DNA from 3 places in the Streptomyces sp. NPDC048106 genome. Region 2 is predicted to be linked to each of the others. Evidence: riboswitches for the same ligand, from Rfam matches in the RefSeq annotation. Region 2 holds a riboswitch; each other region holds the start of a gene.
What was found. Region 2 has a riboswitch for cobalamin ahead of AB0927_RS20530 (ribonucleoside-diphosphate reductase subunit alpha). Riboswitches for the same ligand answer to the same signal wherever they lie in the genome.
Positions count from the first base shown of each region.

Region 1 (7,626 bases), on a different contig from region 2:
CACGGATGCCAGGCCGGCGGCCACGGCGGCGGTGACCGCGGCGGCGGTCGCTTTGAGGGGGCGCACGGGACCAGTGTCACGGGGGGTGCGGCGCCCGGCCAGTGGAGAGGCGGACCGGGGTGAAGGAGACGAAGGGAATGAAGAGGACGAAAGGAATGAAAGGAACGAGGGGTGCGGGATCGCGGCCGGGCCGCGGTTCGGGAAGCTGCGGGGCACGGGTCACCTCCGTTGGCCGTATCCCTTCAAGCGTTCCCCGGCCTCGGCGAGTTGTGCCTCCGTCAGCAGAGACGGGGTCAGGCCCGGGACGGAGGAGGCGGTCAGCCACAGGCGGCACATCCACTCCAGCTGGGCGGTGCGGTCGTAGGCCTGGTCGAGGGTGGCGCCGTAGGTGAGGGTGCCGTGGTTGCGCAGGAGGCAGCCGGAGCGGCCGTCGAGGGCGCGGAGCATGTGCGCGGCCAGCTCGTCGGTGCCGTAGGTGGCGTACGGCGCGACGCGCACGGGTCCGCCGAGGGCGGCGGCCATGTAGTGGACCAGCGGCAGCTCGGAGACCAGCATGGAGACCGCGGTGGCGTGCACGGCGTGGGTGTGGACGATCGCGCGGGCGTCGGTGGTGCGGTAGACGGCGAGGTGCATGGGCAGCTCGCTCGTCGGCACCAGCGAGCCGAGCACCTGACGGCCGGTGAGGTCCACGCCGGTGATGTCGTCCGGGGTGAGCCGGTCGTAGGGCACGCCCGACGGGGTGACGAGCACCACGTCCCCGACGCGTGCGGAGACATTGCCCGAGGTGCCGACGACCAGCCCGTCGGCGACGCTCCGCCGCGCCGTCGCGACCAGTGCCGCCCACCGCTGCGCCGCTTCCTCGCGCACTTCTCCGCCCGTCTCCCGCAGCTTCGAGGTCATGTCCGCGATCCTGCCAGCCGCCCCTACCCCATAGGGCGCGGTCGCCGCACTTCTGTCCGAGTCTCGGAACCCCCAAAAGGGTTCATATCGCACCAGACACCATGAATCTGCGCCAATTCGCCGAGCGTCCGCCCTTGAATGAGCCCTCCTTGCCCGCCGGGCGACCTGGTCGTCCGTCACCCCGGGGAGTTGGCACATGGCCCGTGACCGCACTCACCTCCGCCGCCGCGCCGGCGCCCTCGCGGCGGCCGCCGCGGCGCTCGTCCTCACCTGCGCCGCCGGCGCCTCGGCGGGTCCCCCGGGCCGGCCCGCGAGCCGGCCCGGGGGCCACGACGTCTCCTCCCACCAGAGGCGCGTGAACTGGCCGGCCGCCCAGGCCGGCGGGGCGCGCTTCGTCTACGTCAAGGCGACCGAGTCCACGCACTACCACAACCCCTATTTCCACCAGCAGTACGACGGCGCCCGCGACGCCGGCCTGATCCGCGGCGCCTACCACTTCGCGCTGCCGGACGAGTCCTCCGGCGCCAGGCAGGCCAGGTACTTCGTGGAGCACGGCGGGGACTGGCGGGCCGACGGCTGGACGCTGCCGCCCGCGCTGGACATCGAATACGACCCGTACCGCGCGAGGGACAAGTGCTACGGCCTGAGCGAGAGGCGCATGACGGCCTGGATCTGGTCCTTCAGCGACGAGGTTTTGCGCGAGACCGGCCGCCGCCCTGTGATCTACACCACGGACCAGTGGTGGAGGCTGTGCACCGGCGACAGCCACGCCTTCGCCTCCCGCCACCCGCTGTGGGTCGCCCGCCACGACGCCTCGGAGCCGGGCTCGCTGCCGGGCGGCTGGCGGCACTGGACCTTCTGGCAGTACGCCACCTCCGGCCGGCTGCCGGGTGACCAGAATCTCTTCCGCGGCACCTTCGGCAGGCTGCGGGCGTTCGCGGCGGGCTGGTAGCCCAAGGGGGCTCTGGGCACGTCCGCTCCGGGAGGGACAAGCGGAGTCCCGCACCCCCGATGCGGACACCCTCGTGCCCGCCTCAGTTCATCTTCCGTTCACCCAGGTTGCCTACGTTCATCCGGACACCGACCTCGAACGATTGCCTGGGTAAATGGAAAGCTTCTCGCTGATCCTCGCGATTGTGGTGGTCACCGCACTCGCGTTTGATTTCACGAACGGTTTCCACGACACCGCGAACGCGATGGCCACCACCATCTCCACAGGCGCCATGAAGCCGAAGCTCGCGGTAGCCATGTCCGCCACCCTCAACCTGGTGGGGGCCTTCCTCTCCGTGGAGGTCGCCAACACGATCTCCAAGGGTCTCGTCGACGAAAGCGGCATCCGTCCCGAGGTCATCTTCGCCGCCCTGGTCGGCGCGATCCTCTGGAACCTGCTGACCTGGCTGGTGGGCCTGCCCTCCAGTTCCTCGCACGCCCTGATGGGTGGTCTGATCGGCGCCGCCATCGCCTCCGCCGGGTTCGACGCGGTGCACGGCGGGGTGCTGGTCACCAAGGTGCTGCTGCCCGCGGTCGCCGCGCCGGTCGTGGCGGGCATCGCGGCACTGGTGGCGACCCGGTGCTCCTACGGCATCGGCGGCAAGGCCGAGGGCGAGGCCACCCGCAAGGGTTACCGCGCCGGCCAGGTCGCCTCCGCCGCGCTGGTCTCCCTCGCGCACGGCACCAACGACGCGCAGAAGACGATGGGCGTCATCACCCTCGCGCTGATCGCGGGCGGCGCCATCGCCCCCGGCTCCAACCCTCCCACCTGGGTGATCCTCTGCGCGGGCCTGGCCATCGCGCTCGGCACCTACATCGGCGGCTGGCGCATCATCCGCACCATGGGCACCGGCCTGACCGACCTGGAGCCCCGTCAGGGCTTCGCCGCGCAGACCAGCGCCGCGACCGCCATCCTGGCCTCCTCGCACCTCGGCTTCTCCCTCTCCACCACCCACGTCGTCTCCGGCGCGGTGATGGGTTCGGGTCTGGGCCGCAAGGGCGGTGTGGTCCGCTGGTCCACCGCGACCCGGATGGCCGTCGCCTGGGTGCTCACCCTGCCGGCCGCCGCGCTGGTCGGCGCGGGCGCCGAGGCCGTCACCGAACTCGGGGACTGGGGCACCGCCGTGGTCGCCGTCTTCCTGGTCGCCGCGAGCGCCTGGATCTACAGGCTGTCCCGGCGCGAGGTCATCGACCACACCAACGTGGTCGCCGAGGGGAGCCCGGAGCCGTCCGGTGTGGTGACCACCGCCATCGCCGCGGTGACCCCGCCCCCGGCGGGCGCGCTCACCGACGGCCTGACGGCCACCATCCCGGCCCCGGCCACCGACCCGACGGCCCCCGCCGCCTCCGCGGTCCCGCCGGCCGCCACCGTCTGATCCCGAGCCCCGCTCACCGAGCCCCGTTCACCAAGGAAGCGTTCCCATGAAGATCGACTGGGCGGCCATCGGCTCCGTCTTCGGCGTCAGCCTCGCGTTCACCGTGGGCCTGGTGGTCCTGTTCACCCTCGGCGTCAACGGCCTGGCCCGGCGCGAGAAGGCCGCGGCCGAGGGCGGCTCCGCCACGCTCGCCGTCACCGGCGCCTACGTCTGCTTCGCGGCCTGCGCCGCGGCGGTGGCGTACGGCATCGTCCTGATCCTCGCCAAGTCCTGAGCCCGGGGCCCGCGAGGCCCCCTCAGGTCCCCCGAGACCCCCGAAGGCTCCCCGCCGCCACCCGCGGCAGGGGAGCCTTCGGCATGTCCGGCCACCCCCCTGATGTGGGAATCTGCACACTCCCGCAGGTCAACGGCAAGTTGACGGTTCTTCCGGGAGCGTGGTGGACTGCCTGGGCCATATACGGCAGCAGGAGAGGAAGCCGGTGCGAATCCGGCGCGGTCCCGCCACTGTCACCGGGGAAGAACCCCCCGGAAGCCAGGAACTCTCGCCGCCGGATCACGTCGAACCAGGGCGCGGACACCCTGAGTGAGGACACATCGCCATGCTCGGCTGCCGAAGGACCAGTACCCGGACCACTGTCGCGGTGCCCACGGCCGGCTGAGCCGATGGCCGCCGATCGCAGATATGCGTACGGCGCCGCCGCCGGACTCCTCGGCGACCTGCTCCTCGGCGATCCCCGCCGCGGGCACCCGGTCGCCGCGTTCGGACGGGCGGCCGCCGCTGCCGAGGGCGCGTTGTGGCACGACCACCGAGGCTGGGGCGCCCTGCACACCACCGTGTGCGCCGGGGGCGCCGTCGCGCTCGGAGCGCTGGCCGCCCGTGCCGTACGCCCCTCCCCCACCGCCTCCGTCGCCCTGACCGCCGCGGCCGCCTGGGCCGTCGTCGGCGGCACCTCCCTCGCCCGCGAGGCCCGGGCGATCGGGGACGCCCTGGCGGCCGGGGATGTCGAGGCGGCCCGCGCCCGGCTGCCGCACCTGTGCGGCCGGGATCCGCAGGCGCTGGACGCCGACGGCATCGCGCGGGCCGTGGTCGAGTCCGTCGCCGAGAACACCTCCGACGCGGTCGTGGGCGCCCTGGTCTGGGGCGCGGCCGCCGGGGTGCCGGGGCTGCTCGGCTTCCGGGCCGCCAACACCCTGGACGCGATGGTGGGTCACCGGTCTCCCCGCTACCGCCGCTTCGGCTGGGCGGCCGCGCGCCTGGACGACGTGGCCGGCTGGCCGGGGGCCCGGCTGACCGCCGTACTCGCCGCCGTCGCCGGACCCGACCCGCGCGGCGCGGTGCGGGCCTGGCGCGCGGACGCCCGCAGGCATCCGAGCCCCAACGCCGGTCCCGTGGAGGCGTCCTTCGCGGGTGCCCTCGGCGTGCGCCTCGGCGGCACCCTCTCCTACGGCGGCCGTGTCGAGCACCGCCCGGTGCTCAACGGCGCCACCGGACGGGCCGTACGGGTCACCGACATCGGCCGCGCGGTACGGCTCTCCCGCCGCGTCGGCCTGCTCGCGCTCGGCACCACCGTCGCCGCGCGGCTCCTGATCAGCGGCGTCAGCGGCGTCCGTGGCGTCAGCGGCGTCAGCGGGCGGAAAGGACACGCGAAGTGAACGGTGGTCTCCTCGTCGCCGGCACCACCTCCGACGCCGGCAAGAGCGTCGTGACGGCCGGGATCTGCCGGTGGCTGGCGCGCCAGGGCGTGAAGGTCGCGCCGTTCAAGGCGCAGAACATGTCCCTCAACTCCTTCGTCACCCGTGAGGGCGCCGAGATCGGGCGGGCCCAGGCCATGCAGGCCCAGGCATGCCGGATCGAGCCGACCGCGCTGATGAACCCCGTGCTGCTCAAGCCGGGCGGCGAACAGAGCAGCCAGGTGGTGCTGCTGGGCAGGCCGGTGGGCGAACTCAGCGCGCGCGGCTACCACGGCGGGCGCCAGCAGCGGCTGCTCGGCACGGTGCTGGACTGCCTGGCCGAACTGCGGGGCCGGTACGACGCGGTGATCTGCGAGGGGGCGGGCAGCCCGGCCGAGATCAACCTGCGCCGGACCGACATCGTCAACATGGGGATCGCGCGCGGTGCCGGGCTGCCCGTGCTGGTCGTCGGCGACATCGACCGCGGGGGCGTCTTCGCCTCCTTCTTCGGCACCCTCGCGCTGCTGTCGCCCGAGGACCAGGAACTGGTCGCCGGGTTCCTCGTGAACAAGTTCCGCGGCGACGTCTCGCTGCTGGAGCCCGGCCTGGACATGCTGCGGGGGCTCACCGGGCGGCGGACGTACGGCGTGCTGCCGTTCCGGCACGGACTCGGCATCGACGAGGAGGACGGACTCCGCCTCTCCCTGCGCGGGTCGGTGCGCGAGCCGGCCGTCGCCGCCCCGGCCGGCGAGGACGTGCTGCGGGTCGCCGTGTGCGCGATCCCGCTGATGTCGAACTTCACCGACCTGGACGCGCTGGCCGCCGAACCGGGCGTCGTGGTGCGGTTCGTGGACCGCCCGGAGGAACTGGCCGACGCCGACCTGGCCGTCGTCCCCGGCACCCGGGGCACGGTCCGGGCGCTGTCGTGGCTGCGCGAGCGGGGTCTCGCCGGCGCCCTGGCCGAGCGGGCCGCCGCCGGCCGGCCCGTGCTCGGCATCTGCGGCGGCTTCCAGATCCTCGGCGAGCACATCGAGGACGAGGTGGAGTCACGCGCCGGCGCCGTCCCCGGGCTCGGGCTGCTGCCCGTGCGGGTGCGGTTCGCCCGCGAGAAGACCCTCGCCCGGCCCCGCGGCCGGGCCCTCGGCGAGCCGGTCGAGGGGTACGAGATCCATCACGGCGTGGCCCGCGTCACCGGCGGGGAGGCCTTCCTGGACGGCTGCCGGGTGGGCGCGACCTGGGGCACCCACTGGCACGGCTCGCTGGAGTCGGACGGCTTCCGCCGCGCCTTCCTGCGCGAGGTGGCCGCCGCCGCGGGCCGCCGCTTCACCCCCGCGCCGGACACGTCCTTCGCCGCGCTGCGCGAGGAGCAGCTCGACCGGCTCGGCGACCTGATCGAACAGCACGCGGACACCGACGCGCTGTGGCGGCTCATCGAGTCCGGCGCGCCGCGAGGACTGCCCTTCATCCCACCGGGAGCGCCCGCATGAGCACAGTGTTGTTGTTGTCGACCGCCGACACGGACCTGCTGGCGGCCCGGGCCTCCGGCGCCGGGTACCTGATCGGCAATCCGACCCGGGTCGACGTCGCGGAGGAACTGCCGCGGCTGCTGGCGGGCGCCGACCTCGCCGTCGTACGGCTGCTCGGCGGCAGGCGCGCCTGGGAGGAGGGACTGGCCGCGCTGGCGGCCTCCGGCGTCCCGGCGGTGCTGCTGGGCGGCGAGACGGTGCCGGACGCGGAGCTGATGGCCGCGTCGACGGTGCCCGCCGGTGTGGTGGCCCAGGCGCTGCGCTACCTGGTGGAGGGCGGCCCCGGCAACCTGCGGGAGCTGTCCCGGTTCCTGTCCGACACCGTGCTGCTGACCGGCGAGGGCTTCGAGGAACCGCGCCGGATGCCGGAGTACGGCGTCCACGGCGCGCACGAAGTCCAGGACGGCCGCCCGACGGTGGGCGTGCTCTTCTACCGGGCCCATGAACTCAGCGGCAACACCGCCTTCGTGGACACCCTGTGCGCGGCGATCGAGGCACGGGGCGCCAACGCCCATCCCGTCTACTGCGGTTCGCTGCGCGGCGCGGACCCGGGCCTGTACGAGCTGCTGGGCCGGGCCGACGCGCTGGTGGCCACCGTGCTCGCGGCGGGCGGCACGCACGCCGCGCAGGCGTCGGCGGGCGGGGAGGAGGAGTCCTGGGACGTCGGGGCGCTGGCCGACCTCGGCATCCCGGTCCTGCAAGGGCTCTGCCTCACCTCCTCGCGCGCGGCGTGGGAGGAGTCCGACGCGGCCCTGTCCCCCATGGACGCGGCGATGCAGGTGGCGATCCCGGAGTTCGACGGCCGGCTGGTCACCGTGCCGTTCTCCTTCAAGGAGCAGGGCCCCGACGGGGTCCCGGTGTACGCCGCCGACCCCGAGCGGGCCGCGCGGGTGGCCGGGATCGCCGAGCGGCACGCACGGCTGCGGCACAAGCCGAACGCGGAAAAGCGCGTCGCGCTGGTCTTCACCGCGTACCCGACCAAGCACTCCCGCGTCGGCAACGCGGTCGGACTGGACACGCCCGCGTCGGCGGTCCGGGTGCTGGACGCGCTGCGCGACGCCGGATACGGGCTCACCGAATACCCCTCCGGCGGCGACGAGTTGATCCACCGGCTGATCGAGGCGGGCGGCCACGACGTGGAGTGGCTGACGGAAGAGCAGCTC
Region 1 covers NZ_JBEZND010000063.1:6,504-14,129, forward strand. Annotated here, with positions in the region: gene AB0927_RS38310 (alpha/beta fold hydrolase) at 1-66, opposite strand, end outside; gene AB0927_RS38315 (class II aldolase/adducin family protein) at 220-900, opposite strand; gene AB0927_RS38320 (lysozyme) at 1,097-1,852, shown strand; gene AB0927_RS38325 (inorganic phosphate transporter) at 2,007-3,266, shown strand; gene AB0927_RS38330 (hypothetical protein) at 3,313-3,540, shown strand; cobalamin riboswitch at 3,688-3,831, shown strand; gene AB0927_RS38335 (cobalamin biosynthesis protein) at 3,930-4,919, shown strand; gene AB0927_RS38340 (cobyric acid synthase) at 4,916-6,424, shown strand; gene cobN (cobaltochelatase subunit CobN) at 6,421-7,626, shown strand, end outside.
Region 1: another riboswitch for cobalamin. It lies ahead of AB0927_RS38335 (cobalamin biosynthesis protein); the one in region 2 lies ahead of AB0927_RS20530 (ribonucleoside-diphosphate reductase subunit alpha).

Region 2 (7,626 bases):
GCCGGACTCGATCTCGAACTCGCGCGGCGCCCAGCCGCTGGCCACCTTGGCCAGCGCCTCGTCCACCGGGCCGTGGGTGGGGGCGAGTTCCGCGGTGGTCTGCCCGAGGTGGTGCCCGACCAGGTCGGCCGCCAGGCCGAGGCGGTGGTAGGCGGACAGCGCGTTCGGGGAGGCGTACTGGACGATGCCGTCGGCGTCCAGCCTGATCAGTCCGTCGCCGACACGCGGCGAGGCGTCCATGTCGACCAGCTGGCCGGGGAAGGGGAAGGACCCGGCCGCGATCATCTGGGCGAGGTCGGAGGCGCTCTGGAGGTAGGTCAGCTCCAGGCGGCTCGGGGTGCGGACGGTGAGCAGGTTGGTGTTGCGGGCGATCACCCCGAGGATCCGGCCGTCGCGCCGTACGGGGATGGACTCGACCCGTACGGGGACCTCCTCACGCCACTCCGGGTCGCCCTCGCGCACGATCCGGCCCTCGTCCAGCGCCACGTCCAGCATGGGCCGCCGGCCGCGCGGCACGAGATGGCCGACCATGTCGTCCTGGTAGGAGGTGGGGCCGGTGTTGGGGCGCATCTGGGCCACCGAGACGTACCGGGTGCCGTCCCGGGTGGGGACCCACAGGACCAGGTCGGCGAAGGAGAGGTCGGAGAGCAGCTGCCACTCCGAGACCAGCAGGTGGAGCCACTCGAGATCGGAGTCGTCGAGGGCGGTGTGCTGGCGGACCAGCTCGTTCATGGAGGGCACGTTTGCGAGCGTACCCGCGGCACTCGGGATGGCCGAAAAAACACCCGCGGGCCGCGGCGCCTGGAAGGGACCCTCAACCCTCCCGGCACCGCAGCCCGGAGCATCATCGGCCGTGGGGTGTGCGGTCCCGGTCGGCCGAAGGCCGAGGAGCCGGGGCAGTCAGGGCAGAGAGCGCCGGTTCCTCGTCCGTCTTCCTGTGCGGGGAAGACGGGGCTTGTTCGCTTCGTACTGTTCGCTGCGCGCCGTCCGCTTCGGACGGTTCGCTTCACACCGCTTGTTCGAACAGTCTCTTCGATTGTGGACTAGACCATGAGGCATGTCCATGCCCTACCGGCATGCGGACCCCATGGCACTCGATGCCACGCAGCCTAGCCCGCCGGGGTCGACCATGGGGACAGAAGGCGGCGGCAATTTCCGTCACGCCTCGCGCCGGGAGATCGGCGCGAGGAACCCGCTCTGTTAGATTGGTCTAAACCACATAGACGCACGAGCCCTCTCCAGAACGGCAGGCCCAGCGTGGAAGTTGTCATCGTTCCGGACGCCGCGGCGGGTGGCGAGCTGATCGCCGAGGCCATGGCACAGCTGCTGCGACGCAAGCCCGACGCCCTGCTCGGCGTCGCCACCGGCTCCACCCCGCTCCCCGTCTACCAGGCGCTCGCGGCCAAGGTGCGCTCCGGCGCCGTGGACACCGCGCGGGCCCGCATAGCCCAGCTTGACGAGTACGTGGGGCTGCCCGCCGAGCACCCCGAGTCCTACCGCTCGGTGCTGCGCCGCGAGGTGCTGGAGCCCCTCGGCATCGGCATGTCCGCCTTCCTCGGCCCCGACGGCACGGCCGAGGACGTCCAGGCGGCGTGCGAGGCGTACGACCAGGCGCTCGCCGCGGCCGGCGGGGTGGACCTCCAGCTGCTCGGGATCGGCACCGACGGGCACATCGGGTTCAACGAGCCCTGCTCCTCGCTCGCCTCCCGCACCCGGATCAAGACCCTGACCGAGCAGACCCGCGTCGACAACGCGCGCTTCTTCGACGGCGAGATCGACCAGGTCCCGCACCACGTCATCACCCAGGGCATCGGCACCATCCTGGAGGCCCGGCATCTGGTGCTCCTCGCGACCGGCGAGGGCAAGGCGGACGCGGTCGCGGCGACCGTGGAGGGCCCGGTGGCGGCCGTGTGCCCGGCCTCGGCGCTCCAGCTGCACCCGCACGCCACCGTCGTCGTGGACGAGGCCGCCGCCACCAAGCTGAAGCTGGCCGGCTACTTCCGGCACACCTACGCGAACAAGCCGCACTGGCAAGGCATCTAGGGCCGGCCCTGTTGGACTAGACCAGCTCGGGACCCGGCTGTATACAGAGGAGATCATGAGCGTGCGGGTGGAGTCCTGACGCAGCAAGCCGTGCCACGATGTGAGCCGTGGCCGATGGGGATGTCGGTCGCTTTCGGCATCCGGAGCCGGGAAGGCAGAGCATGAGCACCGACGTCAGCAGCGCGGAGAACGAGGCCGGCGCGACCGTCCGTACCGCGCGCGTGCCGAAGTACTACCGCCTGAAGAAGCACCTGCTCGACATGACGGAGACGCAGGTGCCGGGCACCCCGGTGCCGCCGGAGCGCACGCTGGCCGCGGAGTTCGACACCTCCCGCACCACCGTCCGCCAGGCGCTCCAGGAACTGGTCGTGGAGGGCCGCCTGGAGCGCATCCAGGGCAAGGGCACCTTCGTCGCCAAGCCCAAGGTCTCCCAGGCGCTCCAGCTCACCTCCTACACCGAGGACATGCGCGCCCAGGGCCTGGAGCCGACCTCGCAGCTCCTGGACGTCGGCTACATCACCGCCGACGACCGGCTCGCCGAGCTGCTCGACATCTCGGCCGGCGGGCGCGTGCTGCGCATCGAGCGGCTGCGCATGGCCAACGGCGAGCCCATGGCCATAGAGACCACGCACCTGTCCGCCAAGCGCTTCCCCGCGCTGCGCCGCTCGCTGGTGAAGTACACGTCCCTCTACACCGCGCTGGCCGAGGTGTACGACGTCCACCTCGCCGAGGCCGAGGAGACCATCGAGACCTCGCTGGCCACCCCGCGCGAGGCCGGCCTGCTCGGTACGGACGTCGGGCTGCCGATGCTGATGCTGTCCCGGCACTCCCTGGACCGCTCGGGCCAGCCGGTGGAGTGGGTGCGCTCGGTGTACCGGGGCGACCGGTACAAGTTCGTCGCCCGGCTCAAGCGGCCGGTGGACTAGGCGCGTATACGTTCCGGACGTGCCCGTTCCTTCGCCGAATCGATATACACAGCTTGAGACAGGGTCTTCCACTGGCTGGATTCCGTCACCTAGATTGCCTGCGCATTACCAGAGGTGATCGACGAGGGAACGGAGCCACAGCATGTCAGAATCGCCCGAAGTGAGACCACCGGTGGTGACACCGGTACGTGTGGTCATCGGCATTTGTCTCATCGCGCCCTTCGTGGCACTGCTGTGGATGAGCTCTTACTCGAAGACGGATCCCGCGTTCATCGGGATCCCGTTCTTCTACTGGTACCAGATGCTCTGGGTGATCATTTCCACCGCGCTCACCATGATCGCTTACAAGCTGTGGCAGCACGACCAGCGCTCCCGCCACGGCGCGCAGGGGGGTGCCGCGAAGTGAAGACCGGGGTCAACGGCGTCGCACTCGGCGTCTTCATCTTCTTCTTCCTGGCCGTCACGGTCCTGGGCTTCCTCGCCGCGCGCTGGCGCAGGGCCGAGAACGAGCACTCGCTGGACGAGTGGGGCCTGGGCGGACGGTCGTTCGGTACCTGGATCACCTGGTTCCTGCTCGGCGGTGACCTGTACACGGCGTACACCTTCGTGGCCGTGCCGGCGGCGATCTACGCGGCGGGCGCGTCCGGCTTCTTCGCGGTGCCGTACACGATCCTGGTGTACCCGCTGATCTTCACCTTCCTGCCGCGCCTGTGGTCGGTCTCGCACCGCCACGGGTACGTCACCACCTCGGACTTCGTGCGTGGCCGGTTCGGCTCGAAGGGGCTGTCGCTCGCGGTCGCGCTGACCGGCATCCTCGCGACGATGCCGTACATCGCGCTCCAGCTCGTCGGCATCCAGGCGGTGCTCGACGTGCTGGGCGTCGGCGGCGGCGAGAACACCAACGCGTTCGTGAAGGACCTGCCGCTGCTGATCGCCTTCGCGGTGCTGGCGGCGTACACGTACTCCTCGGGTCTGCGGGCGCCGGCGCTGATCGCGTTCGTCAAGGACGCGCTGATCTACATCGTGATCATCGTGGCGATCATCTACATCCCGATCAAGCTGGGCGGGTTCGACGACATCTTCGCCAAGGCGGGCCACGCGTTCAGCCAGGTGAATCCGGCCACCGGCAAGCCGCGCGGGGCGCTCGCGCCGCCGCCGGCGGGACAGTGGACGTACGCCACGCTGGCCCTCGGCTCCGCGCTCGCGCTGTTCATGTACCCGCACTCGATCACCGCGACGCTCTCCTCCAAGAGCCGTAACGTGATCCGGCGCAACACCACGATCCTGCCGCTGTACTCCCTGATGCTCGGCCTGCTGGCGCTGCTGGGCTTCATGGCGATCGCGGCCGGCGTGAAGGTCACCAACGGTCAGCTGGCGATCCCGCAGCTCTTCGAGAACATGTTCCCGGACTGGTTCACGGGTGTGGCGTTCGCGGCGATCGGCATCGGCGCGCTGGTGCCGGCGGCGATCATGTCGATCGCGGCGGCGAACCTGTTCACGCGCAACATCTACAAGGACTTCATCAAGCCGGACGCCACGCCGAAGCAGGAGGCCCAGGTCTCCAAGATCGTGTCGCTGCTGGTGAAGGTCGGCGCGCTGATCTTCGTGCTCGGCATGGACAAGACGGTCGCCATCAACTTCCAGCTGCTGGGCGGTATCTGGATCCTCCAGACCTTCCCGGCCCTGGTCGGCGGCCTGTTCACCCGCTGGTTCCACCGCTGGGCGCTGCTCGCCGGCTGGGCGGTCGGCATGGTCTACGGCACCCTCGCCGCGTACGGCGTCGCCTCCCCGACCCAGAAGCACTTCGGCGGCTCGTCCGACGACATCCCGGGCATCGGCCAGATCGGCTACATCGGTCTGACGGCCTTCGTCCTCAACGTCCTGGTCACGGTCGTCCTGACCTTCATCCTGAAGGCCGTCAAGGCGCCCGAGGGCATCGACGAGACCCGTCCCGAGGACTACACGGCGGACGCGGGCGACCCGGACGTCCAGGTGGAGCTGCCCCCGGCCACCGCGGGAAGCGCCCACTAGAACCGCCCGCCAGAGCCCCTCAGGGGGCCCGGGCAACCGCGAACGACCCGCAGCGGGCCGTCGGCGTCACACGCCGGCGGCCCGTTTCGCATGTCCCCCATGGACACATGGCGACACAACATCTGGGGGTGGCATGACGGCCCGGCACTAGATGTATGCTCATGCTCGCTGTCGTCGCAGGGGAATCCGGTGCGAATCCGGAACTGTCCCGCAACGGTGTACTTGTGCGTGTCTGCGCACAGGAGTCAGTCCGAGGACCTGCCGGCAGCGCACCCGGCCGGCCGGTTCGGGTGCTCTGAGACGTCCGGGCCTCGTGGAGTGGGCCGGTGGACGCGACGCCGTGTGCGCTCGTGGCTGCTGCCCCTGCCCTCCGCCAGGCCCCGTGCCGAGCGAGGGAGAGCCCACGTGACCATCGCGCCAGCAGACCCGGTTTCAGCCACAGGCCAGGAGAACGAAGGTCCCGGTGCCGCGCTGCTGCGGACCCTGACCGAGCTGACCGGGGACCTCCCCGACGCCGACCCCGGCCGCGTCGCCGCCGCCGCCCTGCGCGGCCGCTCGGCGGACGCCGACGAGGCGGAACTGCGCGAGCTCGCGACCGAGGCCGCGGCCGGCCTGATCTCCGAGGATCCCGCCTACTCGCGGCTCGCCGCCCGGCTGCTGACCGTCTCCGTCCGCGCCGAGGCGGCCTCGCAGGGCGTGACGTCGTTCACCGGTTCGGTGGCCGTCGGGCACCGGGAGGGCCTCATCGCCGACCGGACCGCCGCGTTCGTGGCGCTGCACGCCGCCCGGCTGGACGCCCTGGTCGACCCCGCCGCCGACGACCGCTTCGGCTACTTCGGCCTGCGCACCCTGCACAGCCGCTACCTGCTGCGCCACCCCCTCACCCGCAAGGTCATCGAGACCCCCCAGCACTTCCTGCTCCGCGTCGCGGCCGGCCTCGCCGAGGACGACTCCGCCCGCTCCGTGGACGAGGTCGCCGCGCTCTACGGGCTCATGAGTCGGCTCGACTACCTGCCCTCCTCGCCCACGCTGTTCAACTCCGGCACCCGGCACCCCCAGATGTCGTCCTGCTATCTCCTCGACTCCCCGCTGGACGAGCTGGACTCCATCTACGACCGCTACCACCAGGTCGCCCGGCTCTCCAAGCACGCGGGCGGCATCGGGCTGTCGTACTCCCGCATCCGTGCCCGCGGTTCGCTGATCCGCGGTACCAACGGGCACTCCAACGGCATCGTGCCGTTCCTGAAGACCCTGGACGCCTCGGTGGCCGCCGTGAACCAGGGCGGCCGGCGCAAGGGCGCCGCCGCGGTGTACCTGGAGACCTGGCACTCCGACATCGAGGAGTTCCTGGAGCTGCGGGACAACACCGGTGAGGACGCCCGCCGTACGCACAACCTGAACCTCGCGCACTGGGTACCGGACGAGTTCATGCGCCGCGTGAACGCCGACGGGCAGTGGTCGCTGTTCTCCCCGGCGGACGTGCCCGAGCTGGTGGACCTGTACGGCGAGGAGTTCGACGCCGCCTACCGCCGGGCCGAGGAGGCGGGCCTGGCGAAGAAGACCATGCCGGCCCGTGAGCTGTACGGCCGCATGATGCGCACCCTCGCGCAGACCGGCCAGGGCTGGATGACCTTCAAGGACGCCGCCAACCGCACCGCCAACCAGACCGCCGAGCCGGGCCAGGTCATCCACTCCTCCAACCTCTGCACGGAGATCCTGGAGGTCACCGACGACGGCGAGACGGCGGTCTGCAACCTGGGCTCCGTCAACCTCGGTGCGTTCGTGGCCGAGCGGGGCGCCGAGGGCATCGACGCCGACGGCATCGACTGGGCGCGCCTGGACGAGACCGTCCGCACCGCCGTCACCTTCCTCGACCGCGTGGTGGACATCAACTTCTACCCGACCGAGCAGGCGGGCCGCTCCAACGCCAGGTGGCGCCCGGTGGGCCTCGGCGTCATGGGCCTCCAGGACGTCTTCTTCAAGCTGCGCCTGCCCTTCGACTCCCCCGAGGCGAAGGCCCTGTCCACCCGGATCGCCGAGCGGATCATGCTCGCCGCGTACGAGGCCTCCGCCGACCTGGCCGAGCGGGGCGGCCCGCTGCCGGCCTGGGAGCGGACCCGCACCGCGCGGGGTGTGCTGCACCCCGACCACTACGGCGTCCAGGAGACCTGGCCCGAGCGCTGGGCGGCGCTGCGGGCGCGGATCGCGGCGGTCGGCCTGCGCAACTCGCTGCTGCTGGCCATCGCCCCGACGGCCACCATCGCCTCCATCGCGGGCGTCTACGAGTGCATCGAGCCGCAGGTGTCCAACCTGTTCAAGCGCGAGACGCTGTCCGGTGAGTTCCTCCAGGTCAACTCGTACCTGGTGCGGGACCTGAAGGACCTGGGCGTCTGGGACGCGCGCACCCGGGAGGCGCTGCGCGAGTCCAACGGCTCGGTGCAGGGCTTCGCGTGGATCCCCGAGGAGGTGCGGGCGCTGTACCGCACGGCGTGGGAGATCCCGCAGCGCGGTCTGATCGACATGGCGGCGGCGCGCACCCCGTTCATCGACCAGGCGCAGTCCCTGAACCTGTTCATGGAGACGCCGACGATCGGCAAGCTCTCCTCGATGTACGCCTACGCCTGGA
Region 2 covers NZ_JBEZND010000019.1:67,057-74,682, reverse strand. Annotated here, with positions in the region: gene AB0927_RS20555 (PAS domain-containing sensor histidine kinase) at 1-732, opposite strand, end outside; gene nagB (glucosamine-6-phosphate deaminase) at 1,258-2,043, shown strand; gene AB0927_RS20545 (GntR family transcriptional regulator) at 2,205-2,969, shown strand; gene AB0927_RS20540 (DUF3311 domain-containing protein) at 3,112-3,375, shown strand; gene mctP (monocarboxylate uptake permease MctP) at 3,372-5,000, shown strand; cobalamin riboswitch at 5,121-5,281, shown strand; gene AB0927_RS20530 (ribonucleoside-diphosphate reductase subunit alpha) at 5,406-7,626, shown strand, end outside.

Region 3 (7,626 bases), on a different contig from region 2:
ACGGCGCCAGCAGCTCCTTGGTGATGCCGTCGATCTCGGCGCGCATGCCGTCCACCCGGCGCGGGGAGTGCGGCGGGCCGAAGGGCCGCATGGCCAGGGTGCGCAGCCGGTGGTGCTCCGGGTCGTCGAGGCGCAGGAACGGCGGCTTGGCGGTCACCACGCCACGGGTGCGGGGATCGGCGCTCATCCGCGGGTCGTGCAGCAGCGCGGCGACCTCGTGATAGCCGCCGATCAGCAGGCTGCCGTCCGACTGCGGGACGACCGGACCGGCCGCGCGCAGTTCCGCGTACAGGGGGTAGGGGTCGGGGCGGCTGGCGTAGTCGGTGATCCTCGCCAGCAGGGTGCCGGGGTCGGTGCCCGAGTCCATGTCGGCTCCTCGAAGTGGGCGTGGGCTATACCACCGTCAGCCGGCGGTCCGGGAGATAGCCGGTCAGCGCGACCGTCGGGCCGTGGGACAGCACCGACGGGTCCGGTACGTCGGACGGGATCGGGATCTCCGCCGCGAGGGCCCGGTCGGCGGCGCCCGGCGGCGGCGGGAACGGCGCGGCCGTCTCGATCAGGTGCTGGTAGTAGTCGAGCGACTTGGCCATGTCGACGGTGACCGCGGCCGTGACCCGGCCCCGGTAGCCGTAGACCATGGCGAGCCTGCGCGCCTCCAGCGAGCCCTGGGCGATGACCACGTGGTCGGAGTAGGTGGGCACCCCGACCGATTTGATGTTGAGCCCGAACTGCGTCGACCAGAACGTCGGCAGGGCCAGGTGGGGGCGGCGCAGCGGCCCCGGGCTGACCATGTTGTGGGCCGCGACCTCGGCCTGCGTGACCGCGTTGCCCCAGTGCTCCAGGGACAGCAGCTGGTAGCCGAAGAGCGGGTGCGGGAAGCGGGAGACGTCGCCGGCCACGAACACGTCGTCGGTGACGATGCCGTACATGGTGAAGGCGCGGCACCCGGCGTCACAGGCCAGCCCGCGCGGGCCCGCCGCGAGACCGGACTCCGCCAGCCACTCCACGTTGCGCACCGCCCCCAGCGCCACCACGCACACGTCCGCGTCCACCCGGCTGCCGTCGGACAGCTCCACGCCGGTGAAGCTCCCGTCGCCGAGCAGCCTGGTCACCGTCACGCCGGTCCGCAGGTCCACGCCGTGGTTGCGCTGCATCACGGCCGCGAGCTTGGACAGGGTGCCGCCGAGCGCGCCGACCAGGGGCGCGGGGCCGCGTTCGGTGACCGTGACCTCCAGGCCGCGTTCCCGGCAGGCCGAGGCGATCTCGGAGCCGGTGAACCCGCCGCCGATCACCAGGACCCGCCGCGGCCCCGCGTCCAGCCGCCGCGCGAGCCCCGCGGCATCCTCGCGGGTGCGCACGGTGAACACACCGTCCAGCGCGGCCTCCTGCGGGTTCGGCCAGGGCCGGGCGCGCGTCCCGGTGGCGATCAGCACCCGGTCGTACGGCAGTGACTCCCCGTTTTCGAGCAGCACCCGTTTCCCCAGCGGGTCCAGACCCGTGGCCCTTACACCGAGCAGCCAGTCAGCCTTGGGGTCCCGGCGCATCGGCAGCCCGGTGGACTCGGCCGGCGCGATGCCCAGCAGCACCTGCTTGGACAGCGGCGGGCGGTCGTACGGGGGATGGGGCTCGTCCCCGACCACCGTCAGGGATCCGGTGAAACCCTCGTCGCGCAGCGCCTCCGCGGCCCGCAGCCCGGCGAGCGAGGCGCCCACGATGACGATGCGGCCGTCCATGAGGTCATCGGGCACCGCCGCTCACCTCCTCGCCGAGGAGAATGGCCTGGACCGGGCAGGCCGCCGCGGCCTGGCGCACGCGTTCGACCTGGTCGTCCGGGACGGCCGGGGCGTACAGCAGCCCCTCCTCGCCGTGCAGCCGGAACACGTCCGGCGCGAGGAACACGCACTGTGCGTAGCCCTGGCAGCGCGTGAGGTCGACAACGGTCCGCATCGCAACCACTTCCTCCTCCGCCGTACCCGCCCCTCGTCTCCAGCATGGGACGAGAACCGCAGGCCCGCACGGCCACCCGGGCGGGGCCCGGCAGGCGGCGCGTCAACGCCCGGCCGGGCAGCGCCGCTTGACGGATCCGGACGAAAGCCGACATGTCAGCGGACCCGCGCGGGAATACTGGTCCAACCAGTTGACCACTGAACCGGGTGCGGCCACCCTGATCGCCATGGCTGAGGGACACATACGGCGCGAGGCGGTCTCCGACCAGCTCTTCGCCCTGTTGCGCGACAGGATTCTCGGCGGGGAGCTGCCACCCGGCGCCGCGCTCACCGCCGAACGGGAACTGGCTGCCGAGTTCGGGGTGAACCGGCATGCCGTACGGGAGGCCGTCAAACGCCTCCAGCAGGCACGACTGGTCGACGTCAGTCACGGCGGCCGCACCCAGGTGCTGGACTGGCGGCGCACCGCGGGGCTCGACCTCGCCGTGGGCATCGCCGCGGCCGACGCAGGGCCGACCGTGCAGGACATCGCACGCGACGCCCTGGAGATGCGGGCCTGCGTCGGCGCCGACGCGGCCCGGCTGTGCGCGCTGCGCTGCTCCGCGCGGGCCGCCGCCGAGATCACCGCGGCCGTCGAGGCGCACGCGCACGCCGGGCCCGATCTGACCGAGCTGGACGAGTCCTACGTCGCCTGGTGGCGGCTGATCGTGGAGGGCTCCGGGAACATCGCCTATCTGCTGGCCTTCAACAGCCTGGTGGACGGCCTGATCCCGGTCGCCGACGTGCCCGCCGACCTGGGCGCGGGCGAGATCCTCGACGTCGAGGCCCACCGCCGGCTGGCCGCGCACATCGCGGCCCGCGAGGCGGACGAGGCCGAGCGGCTGGCCCGCGAGCTGCTGTCCCGCAGCGTGCCCGCGGCGCCGCGCACCCGTAAGGGGGCGGGCCGGTGATCCCCACCGTGGTCTACGCGATCCCGGCGTTCGTGCTGCTGGTGGTCGTCGAGGCGCTGTCGTACCGCTTCCTGCCGGACGACGACGAGCGCGGGTACGAGCTGCGCGACACCGCCACCAGCATGTCCATGGGCGCGGGCAGCCAGGTCATCGCGGTGCCGTGGAAGGTCGCGACGATCGTGGTGTACGCCGCCGCGTACACCCTCGTCCCCTGGCACCTGTCGGCGTCCTCCGGCTGGACCTGGCTGCTGCTGTTCTTCGGCGAGGACCTGGCGTACTACGCCTACCACCGGGCCCATCACCGGGTCCGGGTGCTGTGGGCGAGCCATGTGGTCCACCACTCGAGTCTGCGCTACAACCTCTCCACCGCCCTGCGCCAGACCTGGACGCCGATGACCGGCCTGCCCTTCTGGCTGCCGCTGGCGCTGATCGGCGTACCGCCGTGGATGATCCTGATCGAGCAGACCGTCAGCCTCGTCTACCAGTTCTTCCTGCACACCGAACGCGTGGACAAACTGTGGCGCCCGGTGGAGTGGTTCTTCAACACGCCCTCCCACCACCGCGTCCACCACGGCTCCAACAACGTGTACCTGGACCGCAACTACGGCGGCATCCTCATCATCTGGGACCGGCTCTTCGGCACGTTCGAACCGGAGGGGGTGCGCCCGGTGTACGGCCTGACGAAGAACATCGACACCTACAACCCGCTGCGGGTGGCCTTCCACGAGTACGCGGCCGCCTGGCGTGACGTCCGCGCGGCCGGGCGCTGGCGGGACCGGGCCGGCTACGTCTTCGGGCCGCCGGGGTGGTCGCCGAGCACGAAGGGGTGACGCCGGGCCCGCCCGGGGCGGGAGGCATGATGCCCCTGGCAGAACGGATGACGCGGGCGGCACGGGGAAGACCGTCCGTGCCCCTCGCGTCCACCGGCACCCGGAAGGAACCACCAGATCATGTACGACATCGCGGCCCGCGCCCTGACGGAGACGTCCCGGTGAGCGGCACCGGGGCACCCGTGCTGTGCCACACCACCGGCCGGGCCGCCCGCATCACCCTGAACCGGCCCAGGGCGCTCAACGCCCTCGACCACGAGATGGTCCGCCGCATCGACGCGGCGCTCACCGCCTGGCAGGACGACCCCCGCGTGGAGACCGTCGTCCTCACCGGCGCCGGCGAGCGCGGACTGTGCGCGGGCGGCGACATCCGTGCCGTCCACGACGACGCCCGGGACGGCGACGGCACCGCGTCCGCCGCGTTCTGGCGCGACGAGTACCACCTCAACGCCCGTATCGCCCGCTACCCCAAGCCGTACGTCGCCCTCATGGACGGCATCGTGATGGGCGGCGGGGTCGGCGTCTCCGCGCACGGCAGCGTCCGGATCGTCACCGAGCGGTCGCGGATCGCGATGCCCGAGACCGGCATCGGATTCGTCCCGGACGTCGGCGGCACCCATCTGCTCGCCCGGGCACCCGGGGAGCTGGGCACCTACCTTGCTCTGACGGGGCATCAGATCGGCGGAGGCGACGCCGTGTTGTGCGGGCTCGCCGACCACTACGTGCCCTCCGGGGAGCTGCCCGCGCTGCTGGACGACCTCGCCGTCATGCCCGTGTCCGACGCGCTCGCGCGGCACGAACAGACCGTGCCGCCGGGGGAGTTGGCGGCGCAGCGGGAGTGGATCGACGCCTGCTGCGCGGCCGGCACCGTCGAGGAGATCGTCCAGCGGCTGCTCGCGCACGGCAGCCCGGAGGCGAAGGAGACGGCGGAGACGCTGTTCTCCCGGTCGCCCACGGCCCTCAAGGTCACACTGGCCGCCATGCGCAGGGTCCGACGACTCGGGTCCCTGGAACGGGCGTTGGACCAGGAGTACCGCGTCTCGTGCGCCGCGTTGAGCAGCCACGACCTGGTGGAGGGCGTCCGCGCCCAGATCATCGACAAGGACCGCCGTCCCCGCTGGTCACCGGCGACCCTGGCCGAGGTGACCGAGGCGGACGTGGAGCGCTTCTTCGCGCCGCTGGGCGACCGCGAACTCGGCCTGGGCGGAGCCGGGTGACCCGCAGCGGGCGGAGCGGGGACCGGCCGCCCCTCGGGTCGGAGAGGAAGATCACGTCCGCGGGCGCGGTCTTGGCCGAGGGCGGCTGACGCGGTACGGTCTGTCCGATATCGACGACGGCAGGACGGAAGCCGGTGAGAACCCGGCACGGTCGCGCCACTGTATGCGGGCCCAAGGGCCCGTGAGTCAGACCCGTAGCCGTCGTACCACGCACCACCGACATGGGACGCGAACTCCCAAAGGAGGTCCTGCCATGGCGCAGACCGTCGCCCGGCCGACAGCCACCGCCCCCGCCCTCCCCGCCAAGCTGCCGCTGAAGGCGATAGCTCCCTGGGCGGTCTTCTTCGGCATCCTGATGCTGGTCCTGCTGTACTTCGTCGGCGCCGAGCAGGGCGCCACCTCCGTGTTCAACGGCACGGACGTCCACGAGTGGCTGCACGACGCCCGCCACCTGCTCGGCTTCCCCTGCCACTGACGCCGGGGGACACCGCGCGCTGATGAACTCCGCAACCGTACGGAACCTTCTCGTACGGGGCATGCTCGCCGGCCTCGCCGCCGGTGTGCTCGCCCTGGTCGTGGCGTACCTCCTCGGCGAGCCGAACGTCGACAAGGCGATCGGCTTCGAGGAGGCCCACTCCCACGAGCACGAGATGGTGGTCGTCTCCCGCTCCCTGCAGTCCACCGCCGGTCTCGCCACCGGCGTCCTGGTCTACGGGGTCGCCTTCGGCGGCATCGCCGCCCTCGCCTGCTGCTTCGCCCTCGGACGGATGGGCCGCCTCGGCCCGCGCGCCACGGCGCTGCTGCTGTCGGGGTGCGCGCTGCTCGCCGTGTACGTCGTACCGTTCCTGAAGTACCCGGCCAACCCGCCGTCGGTCGGCGACGCCGACACCATCGGCGAACGGACGGCCCTGTACTTCCTGATGATGCTGCTCAGCGTGTTGCTGGCGATCGCCGCGACACTCCTCGGCAGACGCCTCGCGCCCGTGCTGGGCCCCTGGTGGGCGTCGGTGGCCGCGGTGGTCGCGTTCGCCGTGGTGGTCGCGCTGGCCTACCAGTTCCTGCCGGCCGTCGACGAGGTGCCGAAGGGCTTCCCGGCCGTCCTGCTGTGGCGGTTCCGGCTCTCGGCGCTGGCCGTCCAGGCCGTGTTGTGGGGCGGATTCGGACTGCTCTTCGGGGAGTTGGCGGAGCGGCTGCTCAATCCGACGCCGACGAGGGCCGCGAAGGGGCGAGCGGTGCCGGCCGCGCGCTGACGCCGTCCGGCGCGGCGATCGGGCGTCCCAGCCGCAGGTTCCACCGCCCGGCCCTGCCGCTGAGTTCGGTCACGGTCAGGGGCGGCACGTCCACCCGCCAGAAGGACGTGTCCGGCATGCCCAGCGCCGCGACGACCGCCGCCCGGACCACCTCCGGCTCGACCACGGCGAGGGTACGACCGGTCAGGAGCCGTGCGTCGGCGAGCCGGCCCGCGACCCGCGCGCACAGCTCCCGCACCGACTCGCCGCCGTGCGGGGCGCAGCCGGGATCGGCGAGCCACCGGCCCACCGCCTCCGGTTCGGCGGCCCCCACCTCGTCCAGGGTGCGGCCCCGCCAGCGCCCCACGTCCAGACCCGCCAACTCCGGCACGGACACCACCCCTTCGAGAGCCAGTGCCGCCGCGGTCTCCCGGCAGCGCGCACTGGGGGAGACGAGCACCCGGGCCACGGCGGGCAACGCCCCGGCCGCGGCCCGGGCCCGCGCCACGCCCCCGGCGTCGAGCGGACCACCGTCGTCGAAGCGGATCTGCCGGAGCGAGGCGCCGATGGCGGGGGAGACGAGCAGGACTCGACTGGTCACGCGGTCACTCCTGCGGGGTGGTGGGCACGGAACACGGGCGGGGGAGGCGGCCCGGGGAACATAACACCCGCGGGGCCGGGCCCGTCCCGTCCGCTCCGTCAGGCCAGGTCCCTGGCCGGGTCCAGCGCCCAGTGGTTGGTCCTGAGGATCCGGCCCGCGAAGTCCGTGTCGGTCTCTCCGAGGAACCGGAAGCCGACGGAGCGGCAGATGCTGTTCGACGGAGCGTTGGCGACCGCCGGGAAGGCGTGGACGACGCCCCAGCGGTCCTCGTCGCGGGCCCGCTCCAGCAGCGCGCGGACGGCGCGCTTGGCCAGTCCACGGCCCTGGAACTCGGGGAGGACCATCCAGCCGATCTCGGACAGCGGTGCGGCTGGGGTGTCGTGGGCCCACAGGGTCACCGTCCCCGCCACCACCTCGGGCGTGGCCGGATCGGGCACGATCATCTTCAGCCACGCGCCGTCCGCCGCGGCCTCCGCCGCGTCCCGGCGGACCTTGTCCGCCATCCCCGCGCGGGGCAGCGGCCCGCCGAGGCCCGCCATCATGACGGGATCGCAGCGCATCCGGACGTAGGCCTCGACATCGTCCGGCGAGACATCGCGCAGCAGCATGAACTCCTCCTCGCCCGAGGGCAGTTGGCCCGAACGTACCCAATGCCCGGTCGTCCTCGCACGCGGGCCGGCCGGGCGGGGCGGGCCCGTACCGATCATCCCTTCGCGCCGCCTTCGGAGAGCGGGGACCGGCCGGTAGCGTCGCGGACGAGCTGACCTCACCGCGCGAAGCGCACGACGGAGGGTTTCATATGATCGACAGGCGTACCTTCGGGAAGGCCGTCGGCCTGGGGACCGGCGCGGCC
Region 3 covers NZ_JBEZND010000018.1:70,874-78,499, forward strand. Annotated here, with positions in the region: gene AB0927_RS19835 (cytochrome P450) at 1-367, opposite strand, end outside; gene AB0927_RS19840 (FAD-dependent oxidoreductase) at 393-1,748, opposite strand; gene AB0927_RS19845 (ferredoxin) at 1,738-1,947, opposite strand; gene AB0927_RS19850 (GntR family transcriptional regulator) at 2,174-2,896, shown strand; gene AB0927_RS19855 (sterol desaturase family protein) at 2,893-3,726, shown strand; gene AB0927_RS19860 (enoyl-CoA hydratase/isomerase family protein) at 3,888-4,943, shown strand; cobalamin riboswitch at 5,027-5,158, shown strand; gene AB0927_RS19865 (CbtB-domain containing protein) at 5,197-5,418, shown strand; gene AB0927_RS19870 (CbtA family protein) at 5,441-6,193, shown strand; gene AB0927_RS19875 (histidine phosphatase family protein) at 6,138-6,773, opposite strand; gene AB0927_RS19880 (GNAT family N-acetyltransferase) at 6,872-7,381, opposite strand; gene AB0927_RS19885 (alpha/beta hydrolase) at 7,573-7,626, shown strand, end outside.
Region 3: another riboswitch for cobalamin. It lies ahead of AB0927_RS19865 (CbtB-domain containing protein); the one in region 2 lies ahead of AB0927_RS20530 (ribonucleoside-diphosphate reductase subunit alpha).